Regions from separate parts of the Rossellomorea sp. DA94 genome, predicted to be linked through region 1. Evidence: riboswitches for the same ligand, from Rfam matches in the RefSeq annotation. Region 1 holds a riboswitch; each other region holds the start of a gene.
The links. A riboswitch is a leader RNA that binds a small molecule or an ion and turns the genes downstream of it on or off. The one in region 1 is predicted to bind S-adenosylmethionine.
Positions count from the first base shown of each region.

Region 1 (5,625 bases):
AAGACCCTGTGACTGATCAAATCCTTCTTTTAGCTTGATCAACCCTGCTTCTTCCAACAGGAGAAGGGCACGTCCAAGGTTCGTCGCCTCTTGAGGGACGGCTACTGTACTGCCTTTCGGTAAGTCTTCCACCGATTTATATTTTTCCGAATAGATGCCAATCGGCGCGATGATCGTCGAGCCAATCGGTACAAGGTCCAGATTATGTTCTTCAACGAAGGAATCGAAATACGAGATTGTCTGGAAGGCGTTCAAGTCGATATCCCCATCGGCCAGCGCTTGGTTCGGTCTCACGTAATCGGCAAACTCCACAATCTCGATATTAATCCCTTCCTTTGCTGCCTTCTCTTTCATATACTCCCAAATCGGCACCCCGGATCCATTCACTCCGACTTTCACGACTTCTTTATCACCTGAACCGGATGCACTGTTTCCTGAGCAACCGCTCAATAGTAGGGTAAATAATAGAATCGCGATACTTGCTAGACTGATTGATTTTTTCATATTCCTCTCTCCTATCGTCTCCTGATGATTTTTGATAATGTATTCCCTGCTGTCTGAAGTCCCTGCACCATCACGACTAAAATGATGACGGTCACAATCATGACGGATGTTTCGAATCGCTGATATCCGTATGCGATGGCGAGATCTCCGAGGCCACCGCCTCCGACTGCTCCGGCCATGGCCGATGCACCGACAAGGCCGATGGTCGCGATTGTGATATTCAGGACCAGTGTACTCAGTGCTTCCGGAATGAGGATCCCGAAGATGATCTGCCACGGCCCCGCCCCCATGGACTCCGCCGCTTCAATGACCCCCGGCTCCACTTCAAGGAGCGAGCTCTCTACCAGTCTCGCAATATACGGTGCCGCAAATACGACAAGCGGTACGACCGCTGCCGCCGTTCCGATCGACGTTCCCACTACCAATCTTGTAAAGGGGATGATGGCCACCATCAAGATGATGAACGGGATCGAACGAAACACGTTGATGATGCTGCTCAGTACTGAAAAGACGGCTTTATGTTCGAGTAAGTGCCCCTTTCTCGTCACCACGACGATGATACCGAGGGGAAGTCCAATCAATGTTGCGAACAGAAGGGAGAATGACACCATCGCCAAAGTATCCCATGTCGCTTCAATAATTCTTGGCCAGAATAATTCCCAGTTAACTTGCACGCTTCTCCACCTCGCTTACGAATAATCTGTTCTTCCAATATTCCAGGATCTCTTCTGTTTCCTTCTTGCTGCCGATGATTTGTACGATGAGATTCCCGAACGGCTTGCCCTGGAGTTCCGTGATTTGGCCGAATAATACATTGATATGGGCATTGAATTTCTTTGCCGTTTCGGAAAGGATCGGCGTGCCTGTCGAATCCCCCTTAAATATGAGGCGGCAGATGCGCCCTTCCTTGCTGTCGTTCAATTTATCAAGAACCGATGCCGGCAGCTGATCATTCATGACACTCTTCACAAAGTTTCTGGTTGTCAAGGTCTGCGGGTCGGAGAAGATATCGAAGACGCTTCCCTCTTCCACGATTTCTCCATTTTCCATGACCGCGACCTTATCACAAATTTCCCTGATAACCCCCATTTCGTGGGTGATCATCACGATCGTAATGCCATACTCCGCGTTGATTCTCTTTAATAAGTTCAGAATTGATTCCGTCGTCTGTGGATCCAAGGCGGATGTGGCTTCATCACAGAGCAGAATCGAAGGAGACGTCGCCAGGGCCCTTGCTATCCCCACCCTTTGCTTCTGCCCTCCAGACAGTTCATCAGGATAATGCTTCGCTTTATCTTCGAGTCCGACAAACGCAAGCAACTCCTTTACTCTTTCGTTGATTTTATCTTTCGGCCATTTTGCCAGTTTCAGAGGATAGGCGATATTCCCTGCCACCGTCCGGGATTGAAACAGGTTGAAGTGCTGAAAGATCATCCCGATACGGTGCCGCTCTTTCCTCAAATCGATGGGCGACTGATCTTTCAAGCTGCGACCCTCTATGAAAATATCTCCTGAAGATGGTTTCTCTAAAAAATTGAGACAGCGGACAAGCGTACTTTTTCCAGCCCCACTGAATCCGATCACCCCATAAATCTCTCCCTTCTTCACTTCAAAGGAAACATCCCTCAAAGCAGTGAAGGGGCCATCCTTCGTCTCAAATACTTTCGTAACATTCTGAACTCTGATCATACAAGACTTGCTCCTTTCGTTATGTATTCTTCCTGATGCCTGGGTTTTATGGACATGGGTGAAAATAAAAAGTGCCCCCCTTCATAAGAAGAGAGGCACAAATATGTATATGTCCCGCTCTTCTCATCTTTCAAGTCATATGACTTGATGGAATTGGCACGGTATTCATTTAAGAACCCGTTGCCGAGGTATCGCAGGGCCAGTCCCTCCACCTCTCTTGATAAGAAGATATCGCTTTATTAAGTTAAAGTTATGATGCGTTTAAGCATTAGGGTAATGGTAAAGGATTTGAATTGGTTTGTCAAACCTGTTTTTGAATATTTTGTATTGTGTAGGTCTATTCAACTAGGGTCACTTTAACCAGTCTTTAATTGGCCAATATATTCATTTCGTTTCAATTCACTAAGTTACTAGAAGAAAATATTTCTATTATTCTGCCCAACCACAAAAAAATAGCAGTGATTGAAAAAGAGACTTATAGTTAATTCCCATTCTTATGAAAATCGGAGAGATCTTAAGTTTGGAGCAAGTAGCATGGTGATTTTCACTTTTCATTCGTATGTGAATTCTGTCTTAATACAAGTCCGTTATGAAACTTTCCAGATGCTTTGCGAGCAACCAGTGATGTTTTATTCATTCAAGAAATGGGAATATTACATTCCATTGCCCTCCGATGAACGGCAGGGGTAATGTTTTCACTTAAAACGATAATCAATCAATGAAACTTAAGGAGGCTATTTTTACTATGAGTCGTTTTACAATTCCACGCGATATTTATTTCGAAGAGAATGCACTTGAAGTGTTACAGTCTTTTGAAGGTAAAAAAGCCGCACTTGTTATTGGAGGAGGTTCTGTTAAACGTAACGGAAACCTCATCAAGGTAGAGGAACACCTGGCAGCTGCCAATATAGAAACAAAAGTACTGGAAGGCTACAATACAGAGCCTACTTTTGAAATGGTCAAAAAAGGAGCAAAAGAGCTGGATGAGTTCCAGCCGGATTGGATAATCGGAATCGGCGGAGGATCGGCGATGGATTCTGCAAAAGCGATCTGGCTCTATTATGAGCACCCGGACCTTGCTTTTGAAGATGCCATTAAGCCATTCGAACTGCCGCGACTTCGCAATAAAGCGAAATTTGCCGGTATTCCGACGACAAGCGGAAGTGGTTCGGAAGTTTCCAACCTTTCTGTTCTGGCCGATGAAACCACGAACGTGAAATATCCAGTTGCTGACTTCGAACTAACACCGGATGTCGCCATTATCGATCCGGTTATGATTAAAGAACTGCCGAAGCACATTGCTGCTTATACCGGCATGGACGCATTCACGCACTCCATCGAAGCATATGTAGCGAAACCGCGTACCATGTATACGGATATCCTGTCACTAGGCGCAGCTGAAGTGATAAAGGATAACCTTCTTGCTTCTTATCAGGGCGATCAGGAAGCCGCTAAGAAAATGCACACCATTCAAGCCATGGCAGGCATGGCCTTTGCCAACGCTGTACTCGGTAACGTGCACAGCCTTGCCCACAAAAGTGGTCCAACGTTCGGCATTCCGCATGGCTATGCCAATGCGATTTACCTGCCTTACGTCATCCAGTTTAACCGTGAAGTCGTGGAAGATCGCTTTGCTGAAATCGCCCGCCGTCTGAACCTGAAAGGAAATAACGATACAGAATTGACTGATTCTCTTGTTGAATATATTTATCAATTGAACAAAGACCTCGGTCTTGCGACTACCCTTCAGGACTACGGTGTATCCGAAGAAGAGTTCAACAAGCATGTTGATACAATGGCTGAAAATGCTATGGAAGATCCATGCACAGGCACCAATCCACGTGAGACTAGTCAAGAACAAATGAAAGAGCTATTTAAAGCCGCTTACTATGGCAAGGAATCTTTAGTGAAAGCGTAAAGATCAATTGAACAAATAAGTAAAGCAGAGCTTATGGGATTTCCCGGGCTCTGCTTTTTACTAGTGAACATGATTCTTTCCCCAGTGTTACTAGTCATCCCAGCCGTCTTCTCTTGCTCTTTTTTCTTTCTGATTTACGGCACTCTGGGTGATATTAGGTAGGCACGATAAGCAAAGGTCTACCTTAGATTATTCCTCTCACCACCTAAAAACAACTATGCTATACTAAAAGAAAAACAATATTCAGACTATTAAAAGGGGCCAAGTCCATGAAACCAAACATTATCGACATCGTCCAATCCCAGGTCATCGCTTCCATCAAGGAAGAAAAAGACTTGGATAAAGCCATACAGTCAAACGCCAACATCGTGTTCATCCTTACGGGCAATTTGATTTCGATGAACGGCTATTTAAAAAAGCTGAAGGAAGCCGGTAAAACTACGTTTATCCATATTGATTTCATCGATGGGTTGTCCAATACGAAGAGTGCCATTAAATACATAGCAGAAATATGGAAACCCGCTGGCATCATTACGACGAGGAGCAATTTGATCAAGTATGCAAAGGAAGAAGGTTTGATGACAATCCAGCGTCTTTTTCTCATCGACCGGAATGCCCTTGAGAAGGGGATTGACATCTCCCATAACTGCAAGCCCGATGCCATTGAAGTCCTTCCTGGTCTGATGCCTTCTGTCATTGACAGGCTGACTGCAATGACTACCCTACCCATCATCGCTGGTGGCTTGATCAGTAATAAGCAGGATATTCTGAATGGACTGAGTGCCGGCGCCCTCGCTATTTCTTCCGGGGATCCGAAGCTTTGGAATTTGGATGTTTGACTAGTAAGGACTGGAACTCCTCGAGTTCCAGTCCTTTTAGGTCCCTACCTTTTTTTCTGCATCGCCGTCTGATTTTCTTTTTTTCCCGATCCACGGGAGGCGAACCCGTACGATTGTGATCTCCCGTTCTTCAAAGATGTTTCCTATTTTCGTAATAATGAAGGTTACCAGTGTGGCAAAGATGACGAGGGAATAAAATCCAGCTCCAATGCCGATACCGACTCCCCCCACGTAAAAAATCATCGCTGCTGAAGTGAGTCCTTTCACCCTCAATCCGTCCTTTAGGATCACTCCTGCACCAAGGAACCCAAGGCCGGAAACAATCTGCGCTGCCAGACGGAAAGGATCCATCATCTTACCACTCCCCGGTTGACTGAGCATCTCAGCGCCTTCGATCGAGACGATCGTGATCAAGGTACAAGCCACTGATACATATGTGTATGTTTTTAAACCAGCGGGCTTATTTTTGGATGTCCGGTCCCAACCTATGATGAATCCTAATATTGCGCTCACGACAATTCGGAAATAAATATCATGCTGCCAGAAGAACCTCGTTACTTCATTCATGTAATTCGCCATACCCTCTTCCTCCTTAAATGAAAAAGAGACCGCGCCACAAAACGAATTGATGATTTCTCCACAGTATTGTGAAAAAAATCATACCATTCGCTTCAT
Region 1 is NZ_CP122397.1:3,509,440-3,515,064, forward strand. Features, by position in the region: gene P8596_RS18310 (MetQ/NlpA family ABC transporter substrate-binding protein) at 1-504, opposite strand, end outside; gene P8596_RS18315 (methionine ABC transporter permease) at 516-1,178, opposite strand; gene P8596_RS18320 (methionine ABC transporter ATP-binding protein) at 1,168-2,193, opposite strand; SAM riboswitch class I at 2,314-2,420, opposite strand; gene P8596_RS18325 (iron-containing alcohol dehydrogenase) at 2,939-4,111, shown strand; gene P8596_RS18330 (glycerol-3-phosphate responsive antiterminator) at 4,381-4,950, shown strand; gene P8596_RS18335 (MgtC/SapB family protein) at 4,987-5,517, opposite strand.

Region 2 (5,625 bases), 380 kb from region 1:
TATATTGCTCTGCAAGCTCAGGCATTTTCTCAGTGAAGATTCCAAGTCCCATTTTATAATCATGAAGGGCTGCTTCGGTTGTGTTTCTAGGTTCCATCTGCATTTCATCCAACTCCATTTCGAAAATAGATTCATCGAAAATAGTATGAGCCAATTTGGAAATGAATATGTTAAAAAGTTACCGATACCACTTGATAAAAGAAAGCGACTGGACAAGAGTGTTTGTTAAAGGAAAATCCGAACGATCTTTCGAAAAATTCTTTTTTAATTCGAAGTCGTTCGGATTTATTATTTAGCTGTATACGTAAATATAATTATTTTTGAATGTAGTGAGTAGTGGTTGATTTCCCAGCGTAAGTGATTCACTATAACATTGTAATGTCGAGTTTGCTTCAACATTAGATCCACCAATTCTGTTTCTATGAGTTGCTGTAAGCCATTACCGTTAAATATATAAATATCTTTTCTTACTTGATGTGAATGATTCATTTTGCACCGCCACACCCCAAATAATCAAACATTCGAAAACTATTGTCTGTGTATGAATAACAACAACCTTGGTGAATGGCGCTTTTATTATTAGTGCTAATGCATATTTTGTGTTTACAGCAGGATCTAGCTATTGATTGGAGTGCAAGACGAAGACTCCTACGGGAAAAGCGGAATAGGTGAGACCCCGCAGGAGCGACAGCGACGAGGAGGCTCGCCTTCCGCCCGAGGAAAGCGAAGTCTTGCACGGAAATCAATAGCGGTGTAACAAGTAGTCACCACTTTATTCGTCTTTAGAGGAATTGGATTAAGGTATGTCCCAGCCTCTTTTCTATTGTTATTCCGTTACGGGTACAACTGCTCCATCCCATTCTTCATTAATGAAGTCCTGGATTTCTTTTGAGCGCAGGGCTTTGACCAATTCTTTCACTTCTTCTTTGTTTTCGTCACCTTTATTTACAGCAATTACGTTCACATATGGGGAGTTGCTGTCTTCGATGGCGATGGAGTCCTCCAGGGGTTTCAAGCCTGCATCTATGGCATAGTTGGAGTTAATCACAACTGCGTCCCCTTCTTCATTTTCATACATTTGCGGAAGGAGTGCCGCTTCGTATTCATAATCGAATTTCAGTTTTTTTGGATTTTCTTTGATGTCTTCCAGCTGTGCCTGTGTATTTTCCACTCCGTCCTTTAACGTGATCAGACCTTTTTTCTCTAATAATGTAAGGATGCGGCCATGATCGGATACGGAATTACTCATCAAGATCGTGGCACCTTCAGGAAGGTCCTCAAGAGATTTATACTTTTTGGAATATACACCGATTGGCTCGATATGAATTCCGCCTGCATTGACGAAATCATATTCGTTCTCTTTCATCTGCAAGTCCATGTAAGGTACGGTTTGGAAGTAGTTCGCATCCAAATCACCATTGTCCAAGTCTTTATTCGGAAGGATATAGTCTTGATATGTTTCAATTTGCAGGTCGATTCCCTTATCTTCCAAAATCGGTTTCACTTTTTCAAGGATTTCCGCATGGGGAACGTTTGACGCTCCTACCACTAATTCCTTCCCGTCACTGCTTCCAGAGCCGGAATCACTCCCGCATGCTGCCAATCCAAAGATACTTGTTGCTGCTACTATTCCTGCTAACCATTTTTTCATCTGTTTTCTCTCCTCTTATCGTTTGTCTAATTTATTTGTGAAGTAGTCACCAATGATTTGAATGGCAAATACAACGAGTAAAATCATGATGGTTGCGGCAAGGGTTACATCCTCCCTGCTCCGTTGAAAACCATCCAGGTAAGCGAGGTTTCCTAATCCCCCGGCACCGATGACACCCGCCATTGCCGTATACCCCACCAGGGCGATGGCTGTTACCGTGATACCTGAAACCAAAGCCGGAAGAGATTCGGGAATAAGCACTTTCCATATGATCGTGCTAGTCTTCGCTCCCATCGCTTTCGCTGCTTCGATGACGCCTTTGTTCACTTCTCTCAATGCAATTTCCACCATGCGTGCGTAAAACGGTGCTGCTCCGATGATCAGGGCGGGCAGGGCCGCGTTCGCCCCGCGGATGGTATCCAATAAGAATTTTGTAAATGGAATGAGTAATACAATCAGGATAATGAACGGAATCGAGCGGAATACATTGACCACTGCACTGGTCACCGTATATGTAAGCTTGTTTTCCCATAAATTTTCCTTGGATGTAAGAAATAACAGGATCCCGAGAATCAGTCCTACTACGAAGGTAATCAGAACTGACATCCCCGTCATATAAAGGGTTTCAACTGTCGCTTCCCACATCTTCTCCCAGTCCACATTCGGAAATATATTTTCTATCATCCTCCGATCACCTCCACTTTGACCATCTGTTCCTCAGCGAAGGCAACGGCTGCAGAAATCGTCTCTTCGTTTCCATCAAGATGAACGAACAGCGTACCATAAGCCCCTTTTTGCGTCTGGGAAATCTGTCCTTGAAGGATATTGACATCCAAGTCGAAACTTCGGATCAAGCTGGTAATGAGCGGTTGCTCAGTCGATTCACCAACAAAGGTGAATTTCAGTACTTTTCCTTCCGGATACTGAGCTACGAGGTGATCGATTGTTTCCCCTGTTTCTTCCACTTGAGATACTTCTCTCACAAATCGCTTTGTCACCTGCTCTTTAGGATTTCTGAACACCTCAAGAACATCCCCTAGTTCTACCACCTTCCCTTGTTCCATGACCGCCACACGATGGCAGATTTTTTTGATCACATGCATTTCATGGGTGATCAGGACGATGGTCAGACCTAAACGTTTATTAATATCCACCAATAAATCAAGGATGGAATCGGTTGTTTGCGGATCTAAAGCAGAGGTGGCTTCGTCACAGAGAAGGACGTCGGGATTATTTGCAAGGGATCTCGCAATCCCGACCCTCTGTTTCTGTCCACCGCTCAACTGGGATGGATAGGCGTCTCCTCTTCCTTCTAATCCCACCAGCTCCAATAATTCATTGGCCCTTCGCACTCTCTCCTTCTTAGAAACTCCGGCTATTTCTAATGGAAACTGGATATTTTCAAGTACCGTACGCGACCAAAGGAGATTGAAATGCTGAAAGATCATCCCTATTGACTGCCTCGCCTGCCGAAGATCTTTCCCTTTCACTTTGGAAACGATCTGTCCATTTACGTTCACGGTTCCATTCGTGGGAACTTCAAGTCCATTGAGCATCCGGATCAACGTACTTTTCCCTGCCCCACTATAGCCAATCACTCCAAAAATTTCCCCTTGGCCAATGTCGATGGTGACGCCATCAACGGCTGAAATCTGGCCAGATTTTGATTGATAGATTTTTTTCACATCTGATATGGTAATCATGCTGTCTCCACCTTCTTTCTGAGTAAAACGACCTTTTTAATAAGAATTACAGTTGCACATACCGGGCAATCCCCACAGCCTTTTCGTTTACAATAAAAAATGCCTTCCTGCGATAAGCAGAAAGGCATAATCATATATAGGACTATCCTTTCTCTCATCTTTCAAAGCAAATGCTTTGAGTGAATTGGCACCATTTCAATTTTCATTGACGGTTGCCGGGCTTCATAGGGCACGTCCCTCCACCTCTCTAAATAAGAGTAAAGTATCGATTTATTTAATTTTTTGAATTGTTAAAGACTCTGAAAATTTGCTACAAGAGAGATTCTATCATCGAAAATAGAAATGTGTCAATTCTTTTTTCTTATGTTTTTTAAACTTGAACCGGTTCCTTGACCCTGGACCTTGTCAGCCAGAGGATGGATTCTACAAATAACAGCTGGCGGTATCCTCCCCTGACTTCCAGGATGCCGTTTTCAATCAGTTGAGACAATCGCTCTTCTCCTGTTAGTAGGGATAGCATGTCCTGCTCTTGTCCCTCAATGACAAAATGCGATTCCCCGCTACCATCAGTCAATACAGTACACCGCCTGTTTGAAATGGAGATTGCATAACGTTCCTTTTCACATTGAAACTGAAGAACAAATGGGCTGTCCGGAAATAAGAGTCGTAAGTGATACCTTGAATGACACTGATCTACTAATTCCTCTAAATAGATTCGCATGAATACCCTCCCAGTGAAACTTCTATATAGTATCAATTCCACTTTTAGGTATTTTTTCCTTTTAGACATTCTCGACATGTTTTGAATGAGTTTATCTTATTTGTCGAACAGTAAGAAATTGGGTGATGACCAGTCAAAAAATGATGGGATTCGAAACATTTCCCAAGAAATATGTCCTCGTTTGTAGAAAGAAAATGACTACTTTCGTAAATTTTTTCTGTTTTTTATCAGCATCGTGCTGGTTGATTTCCGCTCCAGATGCTCGCTTTCTTCGGGGCGTGAGTTGAGCCTCCTCGTGCTTCGCCCTGCGGGGTCTCAACTTTCCCGCTATTCCCGAAGGAGTCGAGCATCTTCCGCTCCAATCAACACTAATAATGTACTTCTCAAATTAGTTCGTTTTAATAGTCATTTATTCATATGTGTTGAGAGGGCAATTTCATCCTATTTCTAAAGCTGGTGAAGAATAGAAGTGAAGACAAAATAAAAAGACCTTTCATAAAGGTCTCTTATCCCCACTAGATGTTTTGGATTTTGTTGATGGTTTCGTATAGGAATGGGACGGATTGAAAGGCATAGATTCTTTCCATTTCCTGTCCATCTTTAAATAAAAGAAGGCAGGGGACGCTTTCAATGGATTGTTCTTCGGCAAATTGGGGCAGATAGTTCAGGTTCGCCTTCACAAAATGAAATGACTGGGGGAGTTTCTCGACCACTTCCAACATTTTACCCGCGACCTGACATGTACCACACATCGGTGTATATAGATAAACGGCTTCCAACGCATGGGATCTGATCGATTCGTTTAATTCTTCTGTCTGGCTTACCTCCAACAAAACTAAATCATCCTTTTTCCAAGATATTCTTTATGCACATCGATATTGGCACCAATGAGAACGGAAGCAAGATGATATTCCGGGGCTGCGGCCACTTCCTTATACATCCGGTCTATATAAAGGTGTTCCGCCTCGGGGAATTCACGCTTGAATTGTTTACGTAACTTCTCCCCTGCATCATCCGCATCGACGAGGATGTATACATCCCTTTCAAACAGCTCATCGATGAGTTCGTCCATTTTGGTGATGCTTATCGTTCCATTTGTGCAAATAATTTCAATCGGTTCTTTGATTATGTCTCTTACTTTCCGCTTGTCTGTTGTACCTTCGACAATGATTACCTTTTCGTCAAGTTCCATCATGATCATCACCTTATCTTTCAGAAATAAGATTAGGATAGTATATTCAGATAACAAGAGATGATGTCCACTTTCTACTCATATTTTCTCATGTTTACAAAAAATAGTGCAAGTGGTTTGTTTCATTGCTTATAGAAATGGTGCCAGATCCATACACGAATCTGGCACCGCGGGTCACCTTTAACACCATCCACCTTCGTCGCAATCCGTGTACCTTGCATCATGGCCTTCGGTGGAAGTATAGTTCTGATAAATTTTATTTTCTTTTGCTTCGAAGTTCGGTTCCATTGTCAGTCCATCAAGGGGCAAGGACGTTTTACCGATTGGCTGACCGTCGAGGAATAATTCGACTTCACCA
Region 2 is NZ_CP122397.1:3,886,809-3,892,433, forward strand. Features, by position in the region: gene P8596_RS20265 (carboxymuconolactone decarboxylase family protein) at 1-103, opposite strand, end outside; gene P8596_RS20270 (MetQ/NlpA family ABC transporter substrate-binding protein) at 827-1,651, opposite strand; gene P8596_RS20275 (methionine ABC transporter permease) at 1,667-2,335, opposite strand; gene P8596_RS20280 (methionine ABC transporter ATP-binding protein) at 2,332-3,354, opposite strand; SAM riboswitch class I at 3,506-3,612, opposite strand; gene P8596_RS20285 (SCP2 sterol-binding domain-containing protein) at 3,725-4,075, opposite strand; gene P8596_RS20290 (thioredoxin family protein) at 4,591-4,908, opposite strand; gene P8596_RS20295 (toprim domain-containing protein) at 4,911-5,270, opposite strand; gene P8596_RS20300 (YusG family protein) at 5,448-5,625, opposite strand, start outside.
Region 2: it holds a riboswitch for S-adenosylmethionine, as region 1 does, so the genes downstream of both, P8596_RS20280 (methionine ABC transporter ATP-binding protein) here and P8596_RS18320 (methionine ABC transporter ATP-binding protein) in region 1, are expected to answer to the same signal.

Region 3 (5,625 bases), 550 kb from region 1:
TCCCATCCAACGAAAAAGACACCACACAAAAACGCGCTTAGGCGGTGCGATGTCTTTGCTTATTTAACTATATGCCGGAGGGGGACGAGTTATGATTGGCAGCGGATTATTTCATACCCGTCACGATTTTCTGATTTTGATGATTTTTCAGATGAGAAGAGATGATCCCTCCCCATTTCTCAAATTCCACAAGAAACCCGTCATGACCGAAGGCTGTCGGGATAAAGTAATGTTCACCTTTAGCGGCTTGTGTGGTGAATTCCTTTAAATAGTGAGGAGAATAGATCAAATCACCCTCATAGCTGATCGAGACCAGCTCGCACGGATAGGAATCGGCGACCAGTTCCGTGCCTCCCCTTCCCCTCCCGATATCATGGGTGTTCATCGCTTTCAGGAGGGTCAGATAGCTGTTCGGATCAAATCTCTTTCCGAGTTTCTTTCCTTGATAATCAAGATAGCTTTCTACATTGTACTGCTCATTCGTCCTCTCCCGCTGAAAGCGCCTGTCAAACAACTCCTGTGTACGATAGGTCACCATCCCGACCATCCTGGCAATCTCAAGTCCTTTTAATATGGACCCGTGAGGATAGTGGCCATTTTGAAAATCGGGATCCCCTTCAATCGCTGTGATCCCGATATGATTGAAGGCGAGACCGTAATCATTCAATGCCGGTGAGACGGCGAGGGCGAATACCTTATGGATATATGCCGGGTACAGGGCTCCCCACTCCAATGCCTGCATTCCACCAAGCGACCCGCCGATCACTGCTTCGATGTGGTCGACGGACAACTGTTGGAGTGCTTCATATTGAGCGTGGACCATGTCCCGTATGGTAATGTGGGGAAAATTCGGTCCGTAACGTTTTCCGGTTTCAGGATCCGTGGACGTCGGTCCCGTACTGCCTTCACATCCCCCTAACACATTGAAAGCAATCACATTGTATAGATCGGTATCAATGTAGGATCCTGGTCCGATCAGTCCATCCCACCAGCCCCGGTCCTCTCTTGTCCCTTTCACAATATGGGTTCCGGTGAGGGCATGGCAAACGAGGATGACAGGGCCTTCTTTATTGCCGGTCCGTTCATAGGCCAGATTTACATTGTGCAATGTGGTGCCTGACTCTAATGTGAGGGATGGGATGGTAATGGAGCTTACTTCGTATGAGTATGAATTCTCCATTCCTCCACCTCCTTTTTTTATGTTGTTCGGGACGCCGCGGCACCCCGGTGAAATCAGTTCCTTTTATACCCGGGACGTTTCCAACGCCACCTCAATCGCATGATCCAGATCCTCGATCAAATCCTTCGCAGATTCCAATCCGACGGAAAGTCTTACAAGGTCCTCGGTTACGCCTGTGGCCCGGATTTCCTCATCGTTCAATTGCTGATGCGTCGTGGACGCTGGATGGATGATCAATGACTTCGCATCCCCTACATTGGCAACATGGGACCAGAGGGAAATGTTGTCGACGACTTTACGTCCTGAGTCCCTGCCCCCTTTGATTCCAAAGACGACGATGGAACCTGCTCCATTTTTCAAATATTTTTGAGCAAGAGCGTAGGACGGATGCTGCGGCAGACCCGGATAAGAAACCCAGGCAACTCCGCTGTGCTGATTTAAGTGTTCCGCAATCTTCAAGGCATTCTCCGTGTGACGTTCGATGCGGAGATGGAGGGTTTCCAGTCCCTGCAATAGCAGAAATGCGTTCTGCGGACTTAAGCACGCCCCGAGATCCCGAAGCAGCTGCACCCTTAATTTTGTGATGAATGCGGCCGCCCCTACATCCTGTGCGTAGCGAAGTCCATTATAGCTTCTGTCCTCTTCTGTGAATCCAGGGAATTTTTCATGATTCCAATCAAACTTCCCACCGTCGATGACGACTCCCCCGATGGCCGTACCGTGGCCGCCGATCCACTTCGTTGCAGAGTGAATGACGATGTCCGCTCCCCACTCAATCGGCTTACACACATATGGTGTGGCAAATGTGTTATCGATGATGAGTGGGATATGATGGTCATGGGCCACTTTCGCCACCGACTCGATGTCCAGGACGTGCAGGCTCGGATTTCCGATCGTCTCTGCGAATACCGCTTTTGTTTTCGGCGTAATCGCCTTTCGGAAGTTTTCCGGATCAGTCGGATCGACGAAATGAACCTTGATTCCGTATTTCGGAAGAGTCGTAGAGAATAAATTGTACGTTCCACCGTACAGATTGGTGGCTGCCACGATCTCATCCCCTGCACCGGCTATATTCAGGATGGAAAGAGAAATGGCGGCCATCCCGGATGATACACCCAGGGCTCCGATTCCCCCTTCTAAAAGGGCGAGGCGCTTCTCAAGGACGTCAACGGTCGGGTTCATGATACGGGTGTAGATGTTTCCCGGTTCTTCAAGGGCGAATAGCTTTGCGGCGTGATCGCTGTTGTCGAACACGTAGGATGTCGTTTGATAGATGGGTACCGCCCTTGAGCCTGTAGTTGGGTCCGGCTCCTGGCCGCCGTGAAGAAGAAGTGTGTCGAAATCGAATGATTTGGTCATTTGGAATTCCTCCTAGAGTTTTTTAGTTTTTGGATTGATGTGGATGGTTGGTTGGTTGGGTTCAGCTGCTGAATTGGATGGTTTTTTTTAGCAGCTGAATTTGTGAAGAATTTCAGCTGCTGATTTTCGGGATGATTTCACCTGCTGATTTTTCACAGAATATCAGCAGGTGAAATCATCCAAACATTCTCCTGCTGAACCCCCATGCAAAAGCCTAAGAAGCGAGAAGAGGATAAAATAAAAAACCCTCTTCCTAAGAAGAGGGTCTAATTGAATAGGGTCCTCCTCTTATCTTTCAGGCAGATCGCCTGCAGGAATTAGCACCTTTTCATGTGACGCATAGTGCGTACATGAAGGTTGCCGGGTTTCATCGGGCCTAGTCCCTCCACCTCTCTGGATAAGAGCATTTAATTGTCAATGTGAAAAATTCATGCGTTGAGATGAATTATAAAGGGTAACCAGCCTCAACGTCAAGACCATTTTCAGAATTTTTTATTTTTTAACAGAAGCTGCTATTGCCTCGTTGAATTGAGAAACGATATCTTCCCCATCCTCGATACCTAACGATATGCGCACCACATGGGTGTTGATGCCTAGTTTTTCCTGCGCTTCTCTCGGAAGGGCACGATGAGAGGTTCCAAGCGGATAGGAAACCGTTGTTTCCACGCCGGCCAAGGACGGGATGATCTTGATCCACCCAAGGGATTTGAAGAATGTGCTGATATTGCAGCTGTCATCGAGTTCGATGGTGACGATTGCGCCATTTCCTTTATCGGATAGATCAATTGGATAATAGACCTTCTTCACCTGCTCATTGCTGCGCAGTTCATCTGCAAGTGTTCCCGCGTTCTGAGCCTGGGTCCCCACCCGAAGTGCCAATGTTTTCGCCCCCCGGCATGTGAGCCATGCTTCAAAAGGACTTAAGTTGGAACCTATGTTGACGACCTTTTCCCTTGCCTTTTGAACAAGTTCTTCATTTCCGACTACGACTCCCGCTGTGATATCGCTATGCCCGCCGATATACTTCGTAGCGCTGTGAGCGACCAGATCGACCCCTTCAAGGTAGGGCTGACGCAGAAATGGAGTAGCAAATGTATTGTCGATCATCGATTTCAGGTTATGCTTTTCGGCAAGAGCTACCATTCTTGAAATATCCTCTACCCGCATAAATGGATTGGTTACCGTCTCACTGTAGAGAAGTTTGGTGTCGGGAGTAAGTGCTGCCTCGATTTCCTCCTCACTCGTGAAATCGACAAAGGAGGTCGAAATACCGAATGATTTCAGCTCTTCTTTCAGCATATGGAAAGTGCCTCCGTATAAATCCTCCGCCGCAACAATATGGTCCCCTGCCTGAACAATGGCAAGGAGACCAACCAGGATCGCCGACAATCCGGAAGACGTGGCGACACCGGCAGGAGCTCCTTCAAGTTCTGCCACCATCTTCCCAAGTTCATCCGTGTTGGGATTACCCGTCCTTGAATAAAGATAAGGAGACTTCCCCTCATAGAAGCCCTCAAGCTCCTCCAGAGACGTAAAAGAAAAAGCAGACGTCTGGTAGATCGGTGTTGTCTTACTACGGATTTCCTCTGTTCCTTTCAGCTGACTATGTACGACCTTGGTGGTGAATTTCATTTCACTGTCATCCTTCCTGAATCTATGTATTTTTAAAAGTGTATCATATTCAGAAGATTGTGAGGAGTATGAGGTGTTGGGAGGCAAAAAAAAGAACCCGTCGCATTAATGCAACAGGTTCTCCTCGTCAGACGTTTTCTAAACACCCGATCAGGCGATTTTCGATATCCAACGCCAACCGCTTCAATTCATCGTTATCAACCATTTCAATCAGCTTGCTCGGCTTTGCCATACCGATTTTCGTCGTTCCCTTTTCTGTATATACCGTCACTTTACAAGGCAGGAAATAGCTGACGAGCATGCTTTCTTCCAGCACCTTTTTCGCTTCGTGGGGATTACATACTTCCAGGACAACGACTTCTTCGTTAAAATCCAGCCCTTTATCCTGAAGCTTTGCGGCCAGGTCAAGATTCCACAGAACCCCGAAGCTTTCTTCTTTCAAGGCTGCCTCTACTGCTGATACGGCATCCTTCACATTCATTGAAACTTCTTTTGTGTAGTGGAACATAGTGATCCTCCTTTTTGGGTCATGGTTATTTATACCTCATAGTGTATGCATTGAAACGTCCTGATCGAGGTCCGTCCCTCTCATTATTTCATCCCTTCGACCATTTTACCCATCATTTCTTCGTTCATGGGGCCGACGATTTTGTGCTGGATGAGGCCGTTTGTGTCGATCATGTAAGTGGTCGGGATCGTGAATGCCCGGTACTCGTCTCCGATATCCCCATTCTCATCCATGAGAATGGGGAAAGTGAGTTCGTAACCGTCGACAAATTGCTGGACTGCCTTCTCCCCATCATCCTGTGAGGTCAAGTTGACGGCAAGGATTTCGACATTTTCTTTTTTCGCGTTTTTTTCGTAATACTGTTCCATATGGGGCATTTCCGCTTTACATGGCGGGCACCAGGTGGCCCAGAAATTCAGGATCACTTTCTTTCCCTGATAGTCGGAAAGCTTGACTTCTTCACCATCTAAAGTGGTCAAGGTAAAGTCCGGTGCACGATCCCCTTTCGTGAGCCCCTGCTTGGCATCAGTCAGATCCATGGACTCTTTGGCCAACTGGTCAGCCTCTTCTTTTGCCTTTTTTTCCTGTTGATCCTGAAACAAATTCACCAGGAAGATCCCGATCAGCAGGGCAACGATCGCCAGAGCAAAATTTCGTTTATTCAATGTTCGTTTTCCACCTTCCGTTGAAAAAGATAAGATAAACCATCACAATGAGATACGTCCAGGTGACAGTGGTAAACATAAAGCCTCCATAAATGGATTGGAATAGCAGTTGAAGAAGGGTGAAAACGATCACCAATTGGATGGCCCAAGTATCGCTATCATTTTCTTTTTTCAGTAAAAATAAGATCAGTGCACCGTTGATGATGAATTGAAATACCCCTGCAAGAATATCAAATTGGAGCAAATGAAAGATAAGTTCAAAGAAAACGACTGTGCTCATC
Region 3 is NZ_CP122397.1:4,063,365-4,068,989, forward strand. Features, by position in the region: gene metX (homoserine O-acetyltransferase MetX) at 107-1,180, opposite strand; gene P8596_RS21115 (O-acetylhomoserine aminocarboxypropyltransferase/cysteine synthase family protein) at 1,244-2,539, opposite strand; SAM riboswitch class I at 2,825-2,943, opposite strand; gene P8596_RS21120 (trans-sulfuration enzyme family protein) at 3,032-4,171, opposite strand; gene P8596_RS21125 (DUF302 domain-containing protein) at 4,299-4,679, opposite strand; gene P8596_RS21130 (peroxiredoxin family protein) at 4,763-5,344, opposite strand; gene P8596_RS21135 (hypothetical protein) at 5,337-5,625, opposite strand, start outside.
Region 3: it holds a riboswitch for S-adenosylmethionine, as region 1 does, so the genes downstream of both, P8596_RS21115 (O-acetylhomoserine aminocarboxypropyltransferase/cysteine synthase family protein) here and P8596_RS18320 (methionine ABC transporter ATP-binding protein) in region 1, are expected to answer to the same signal.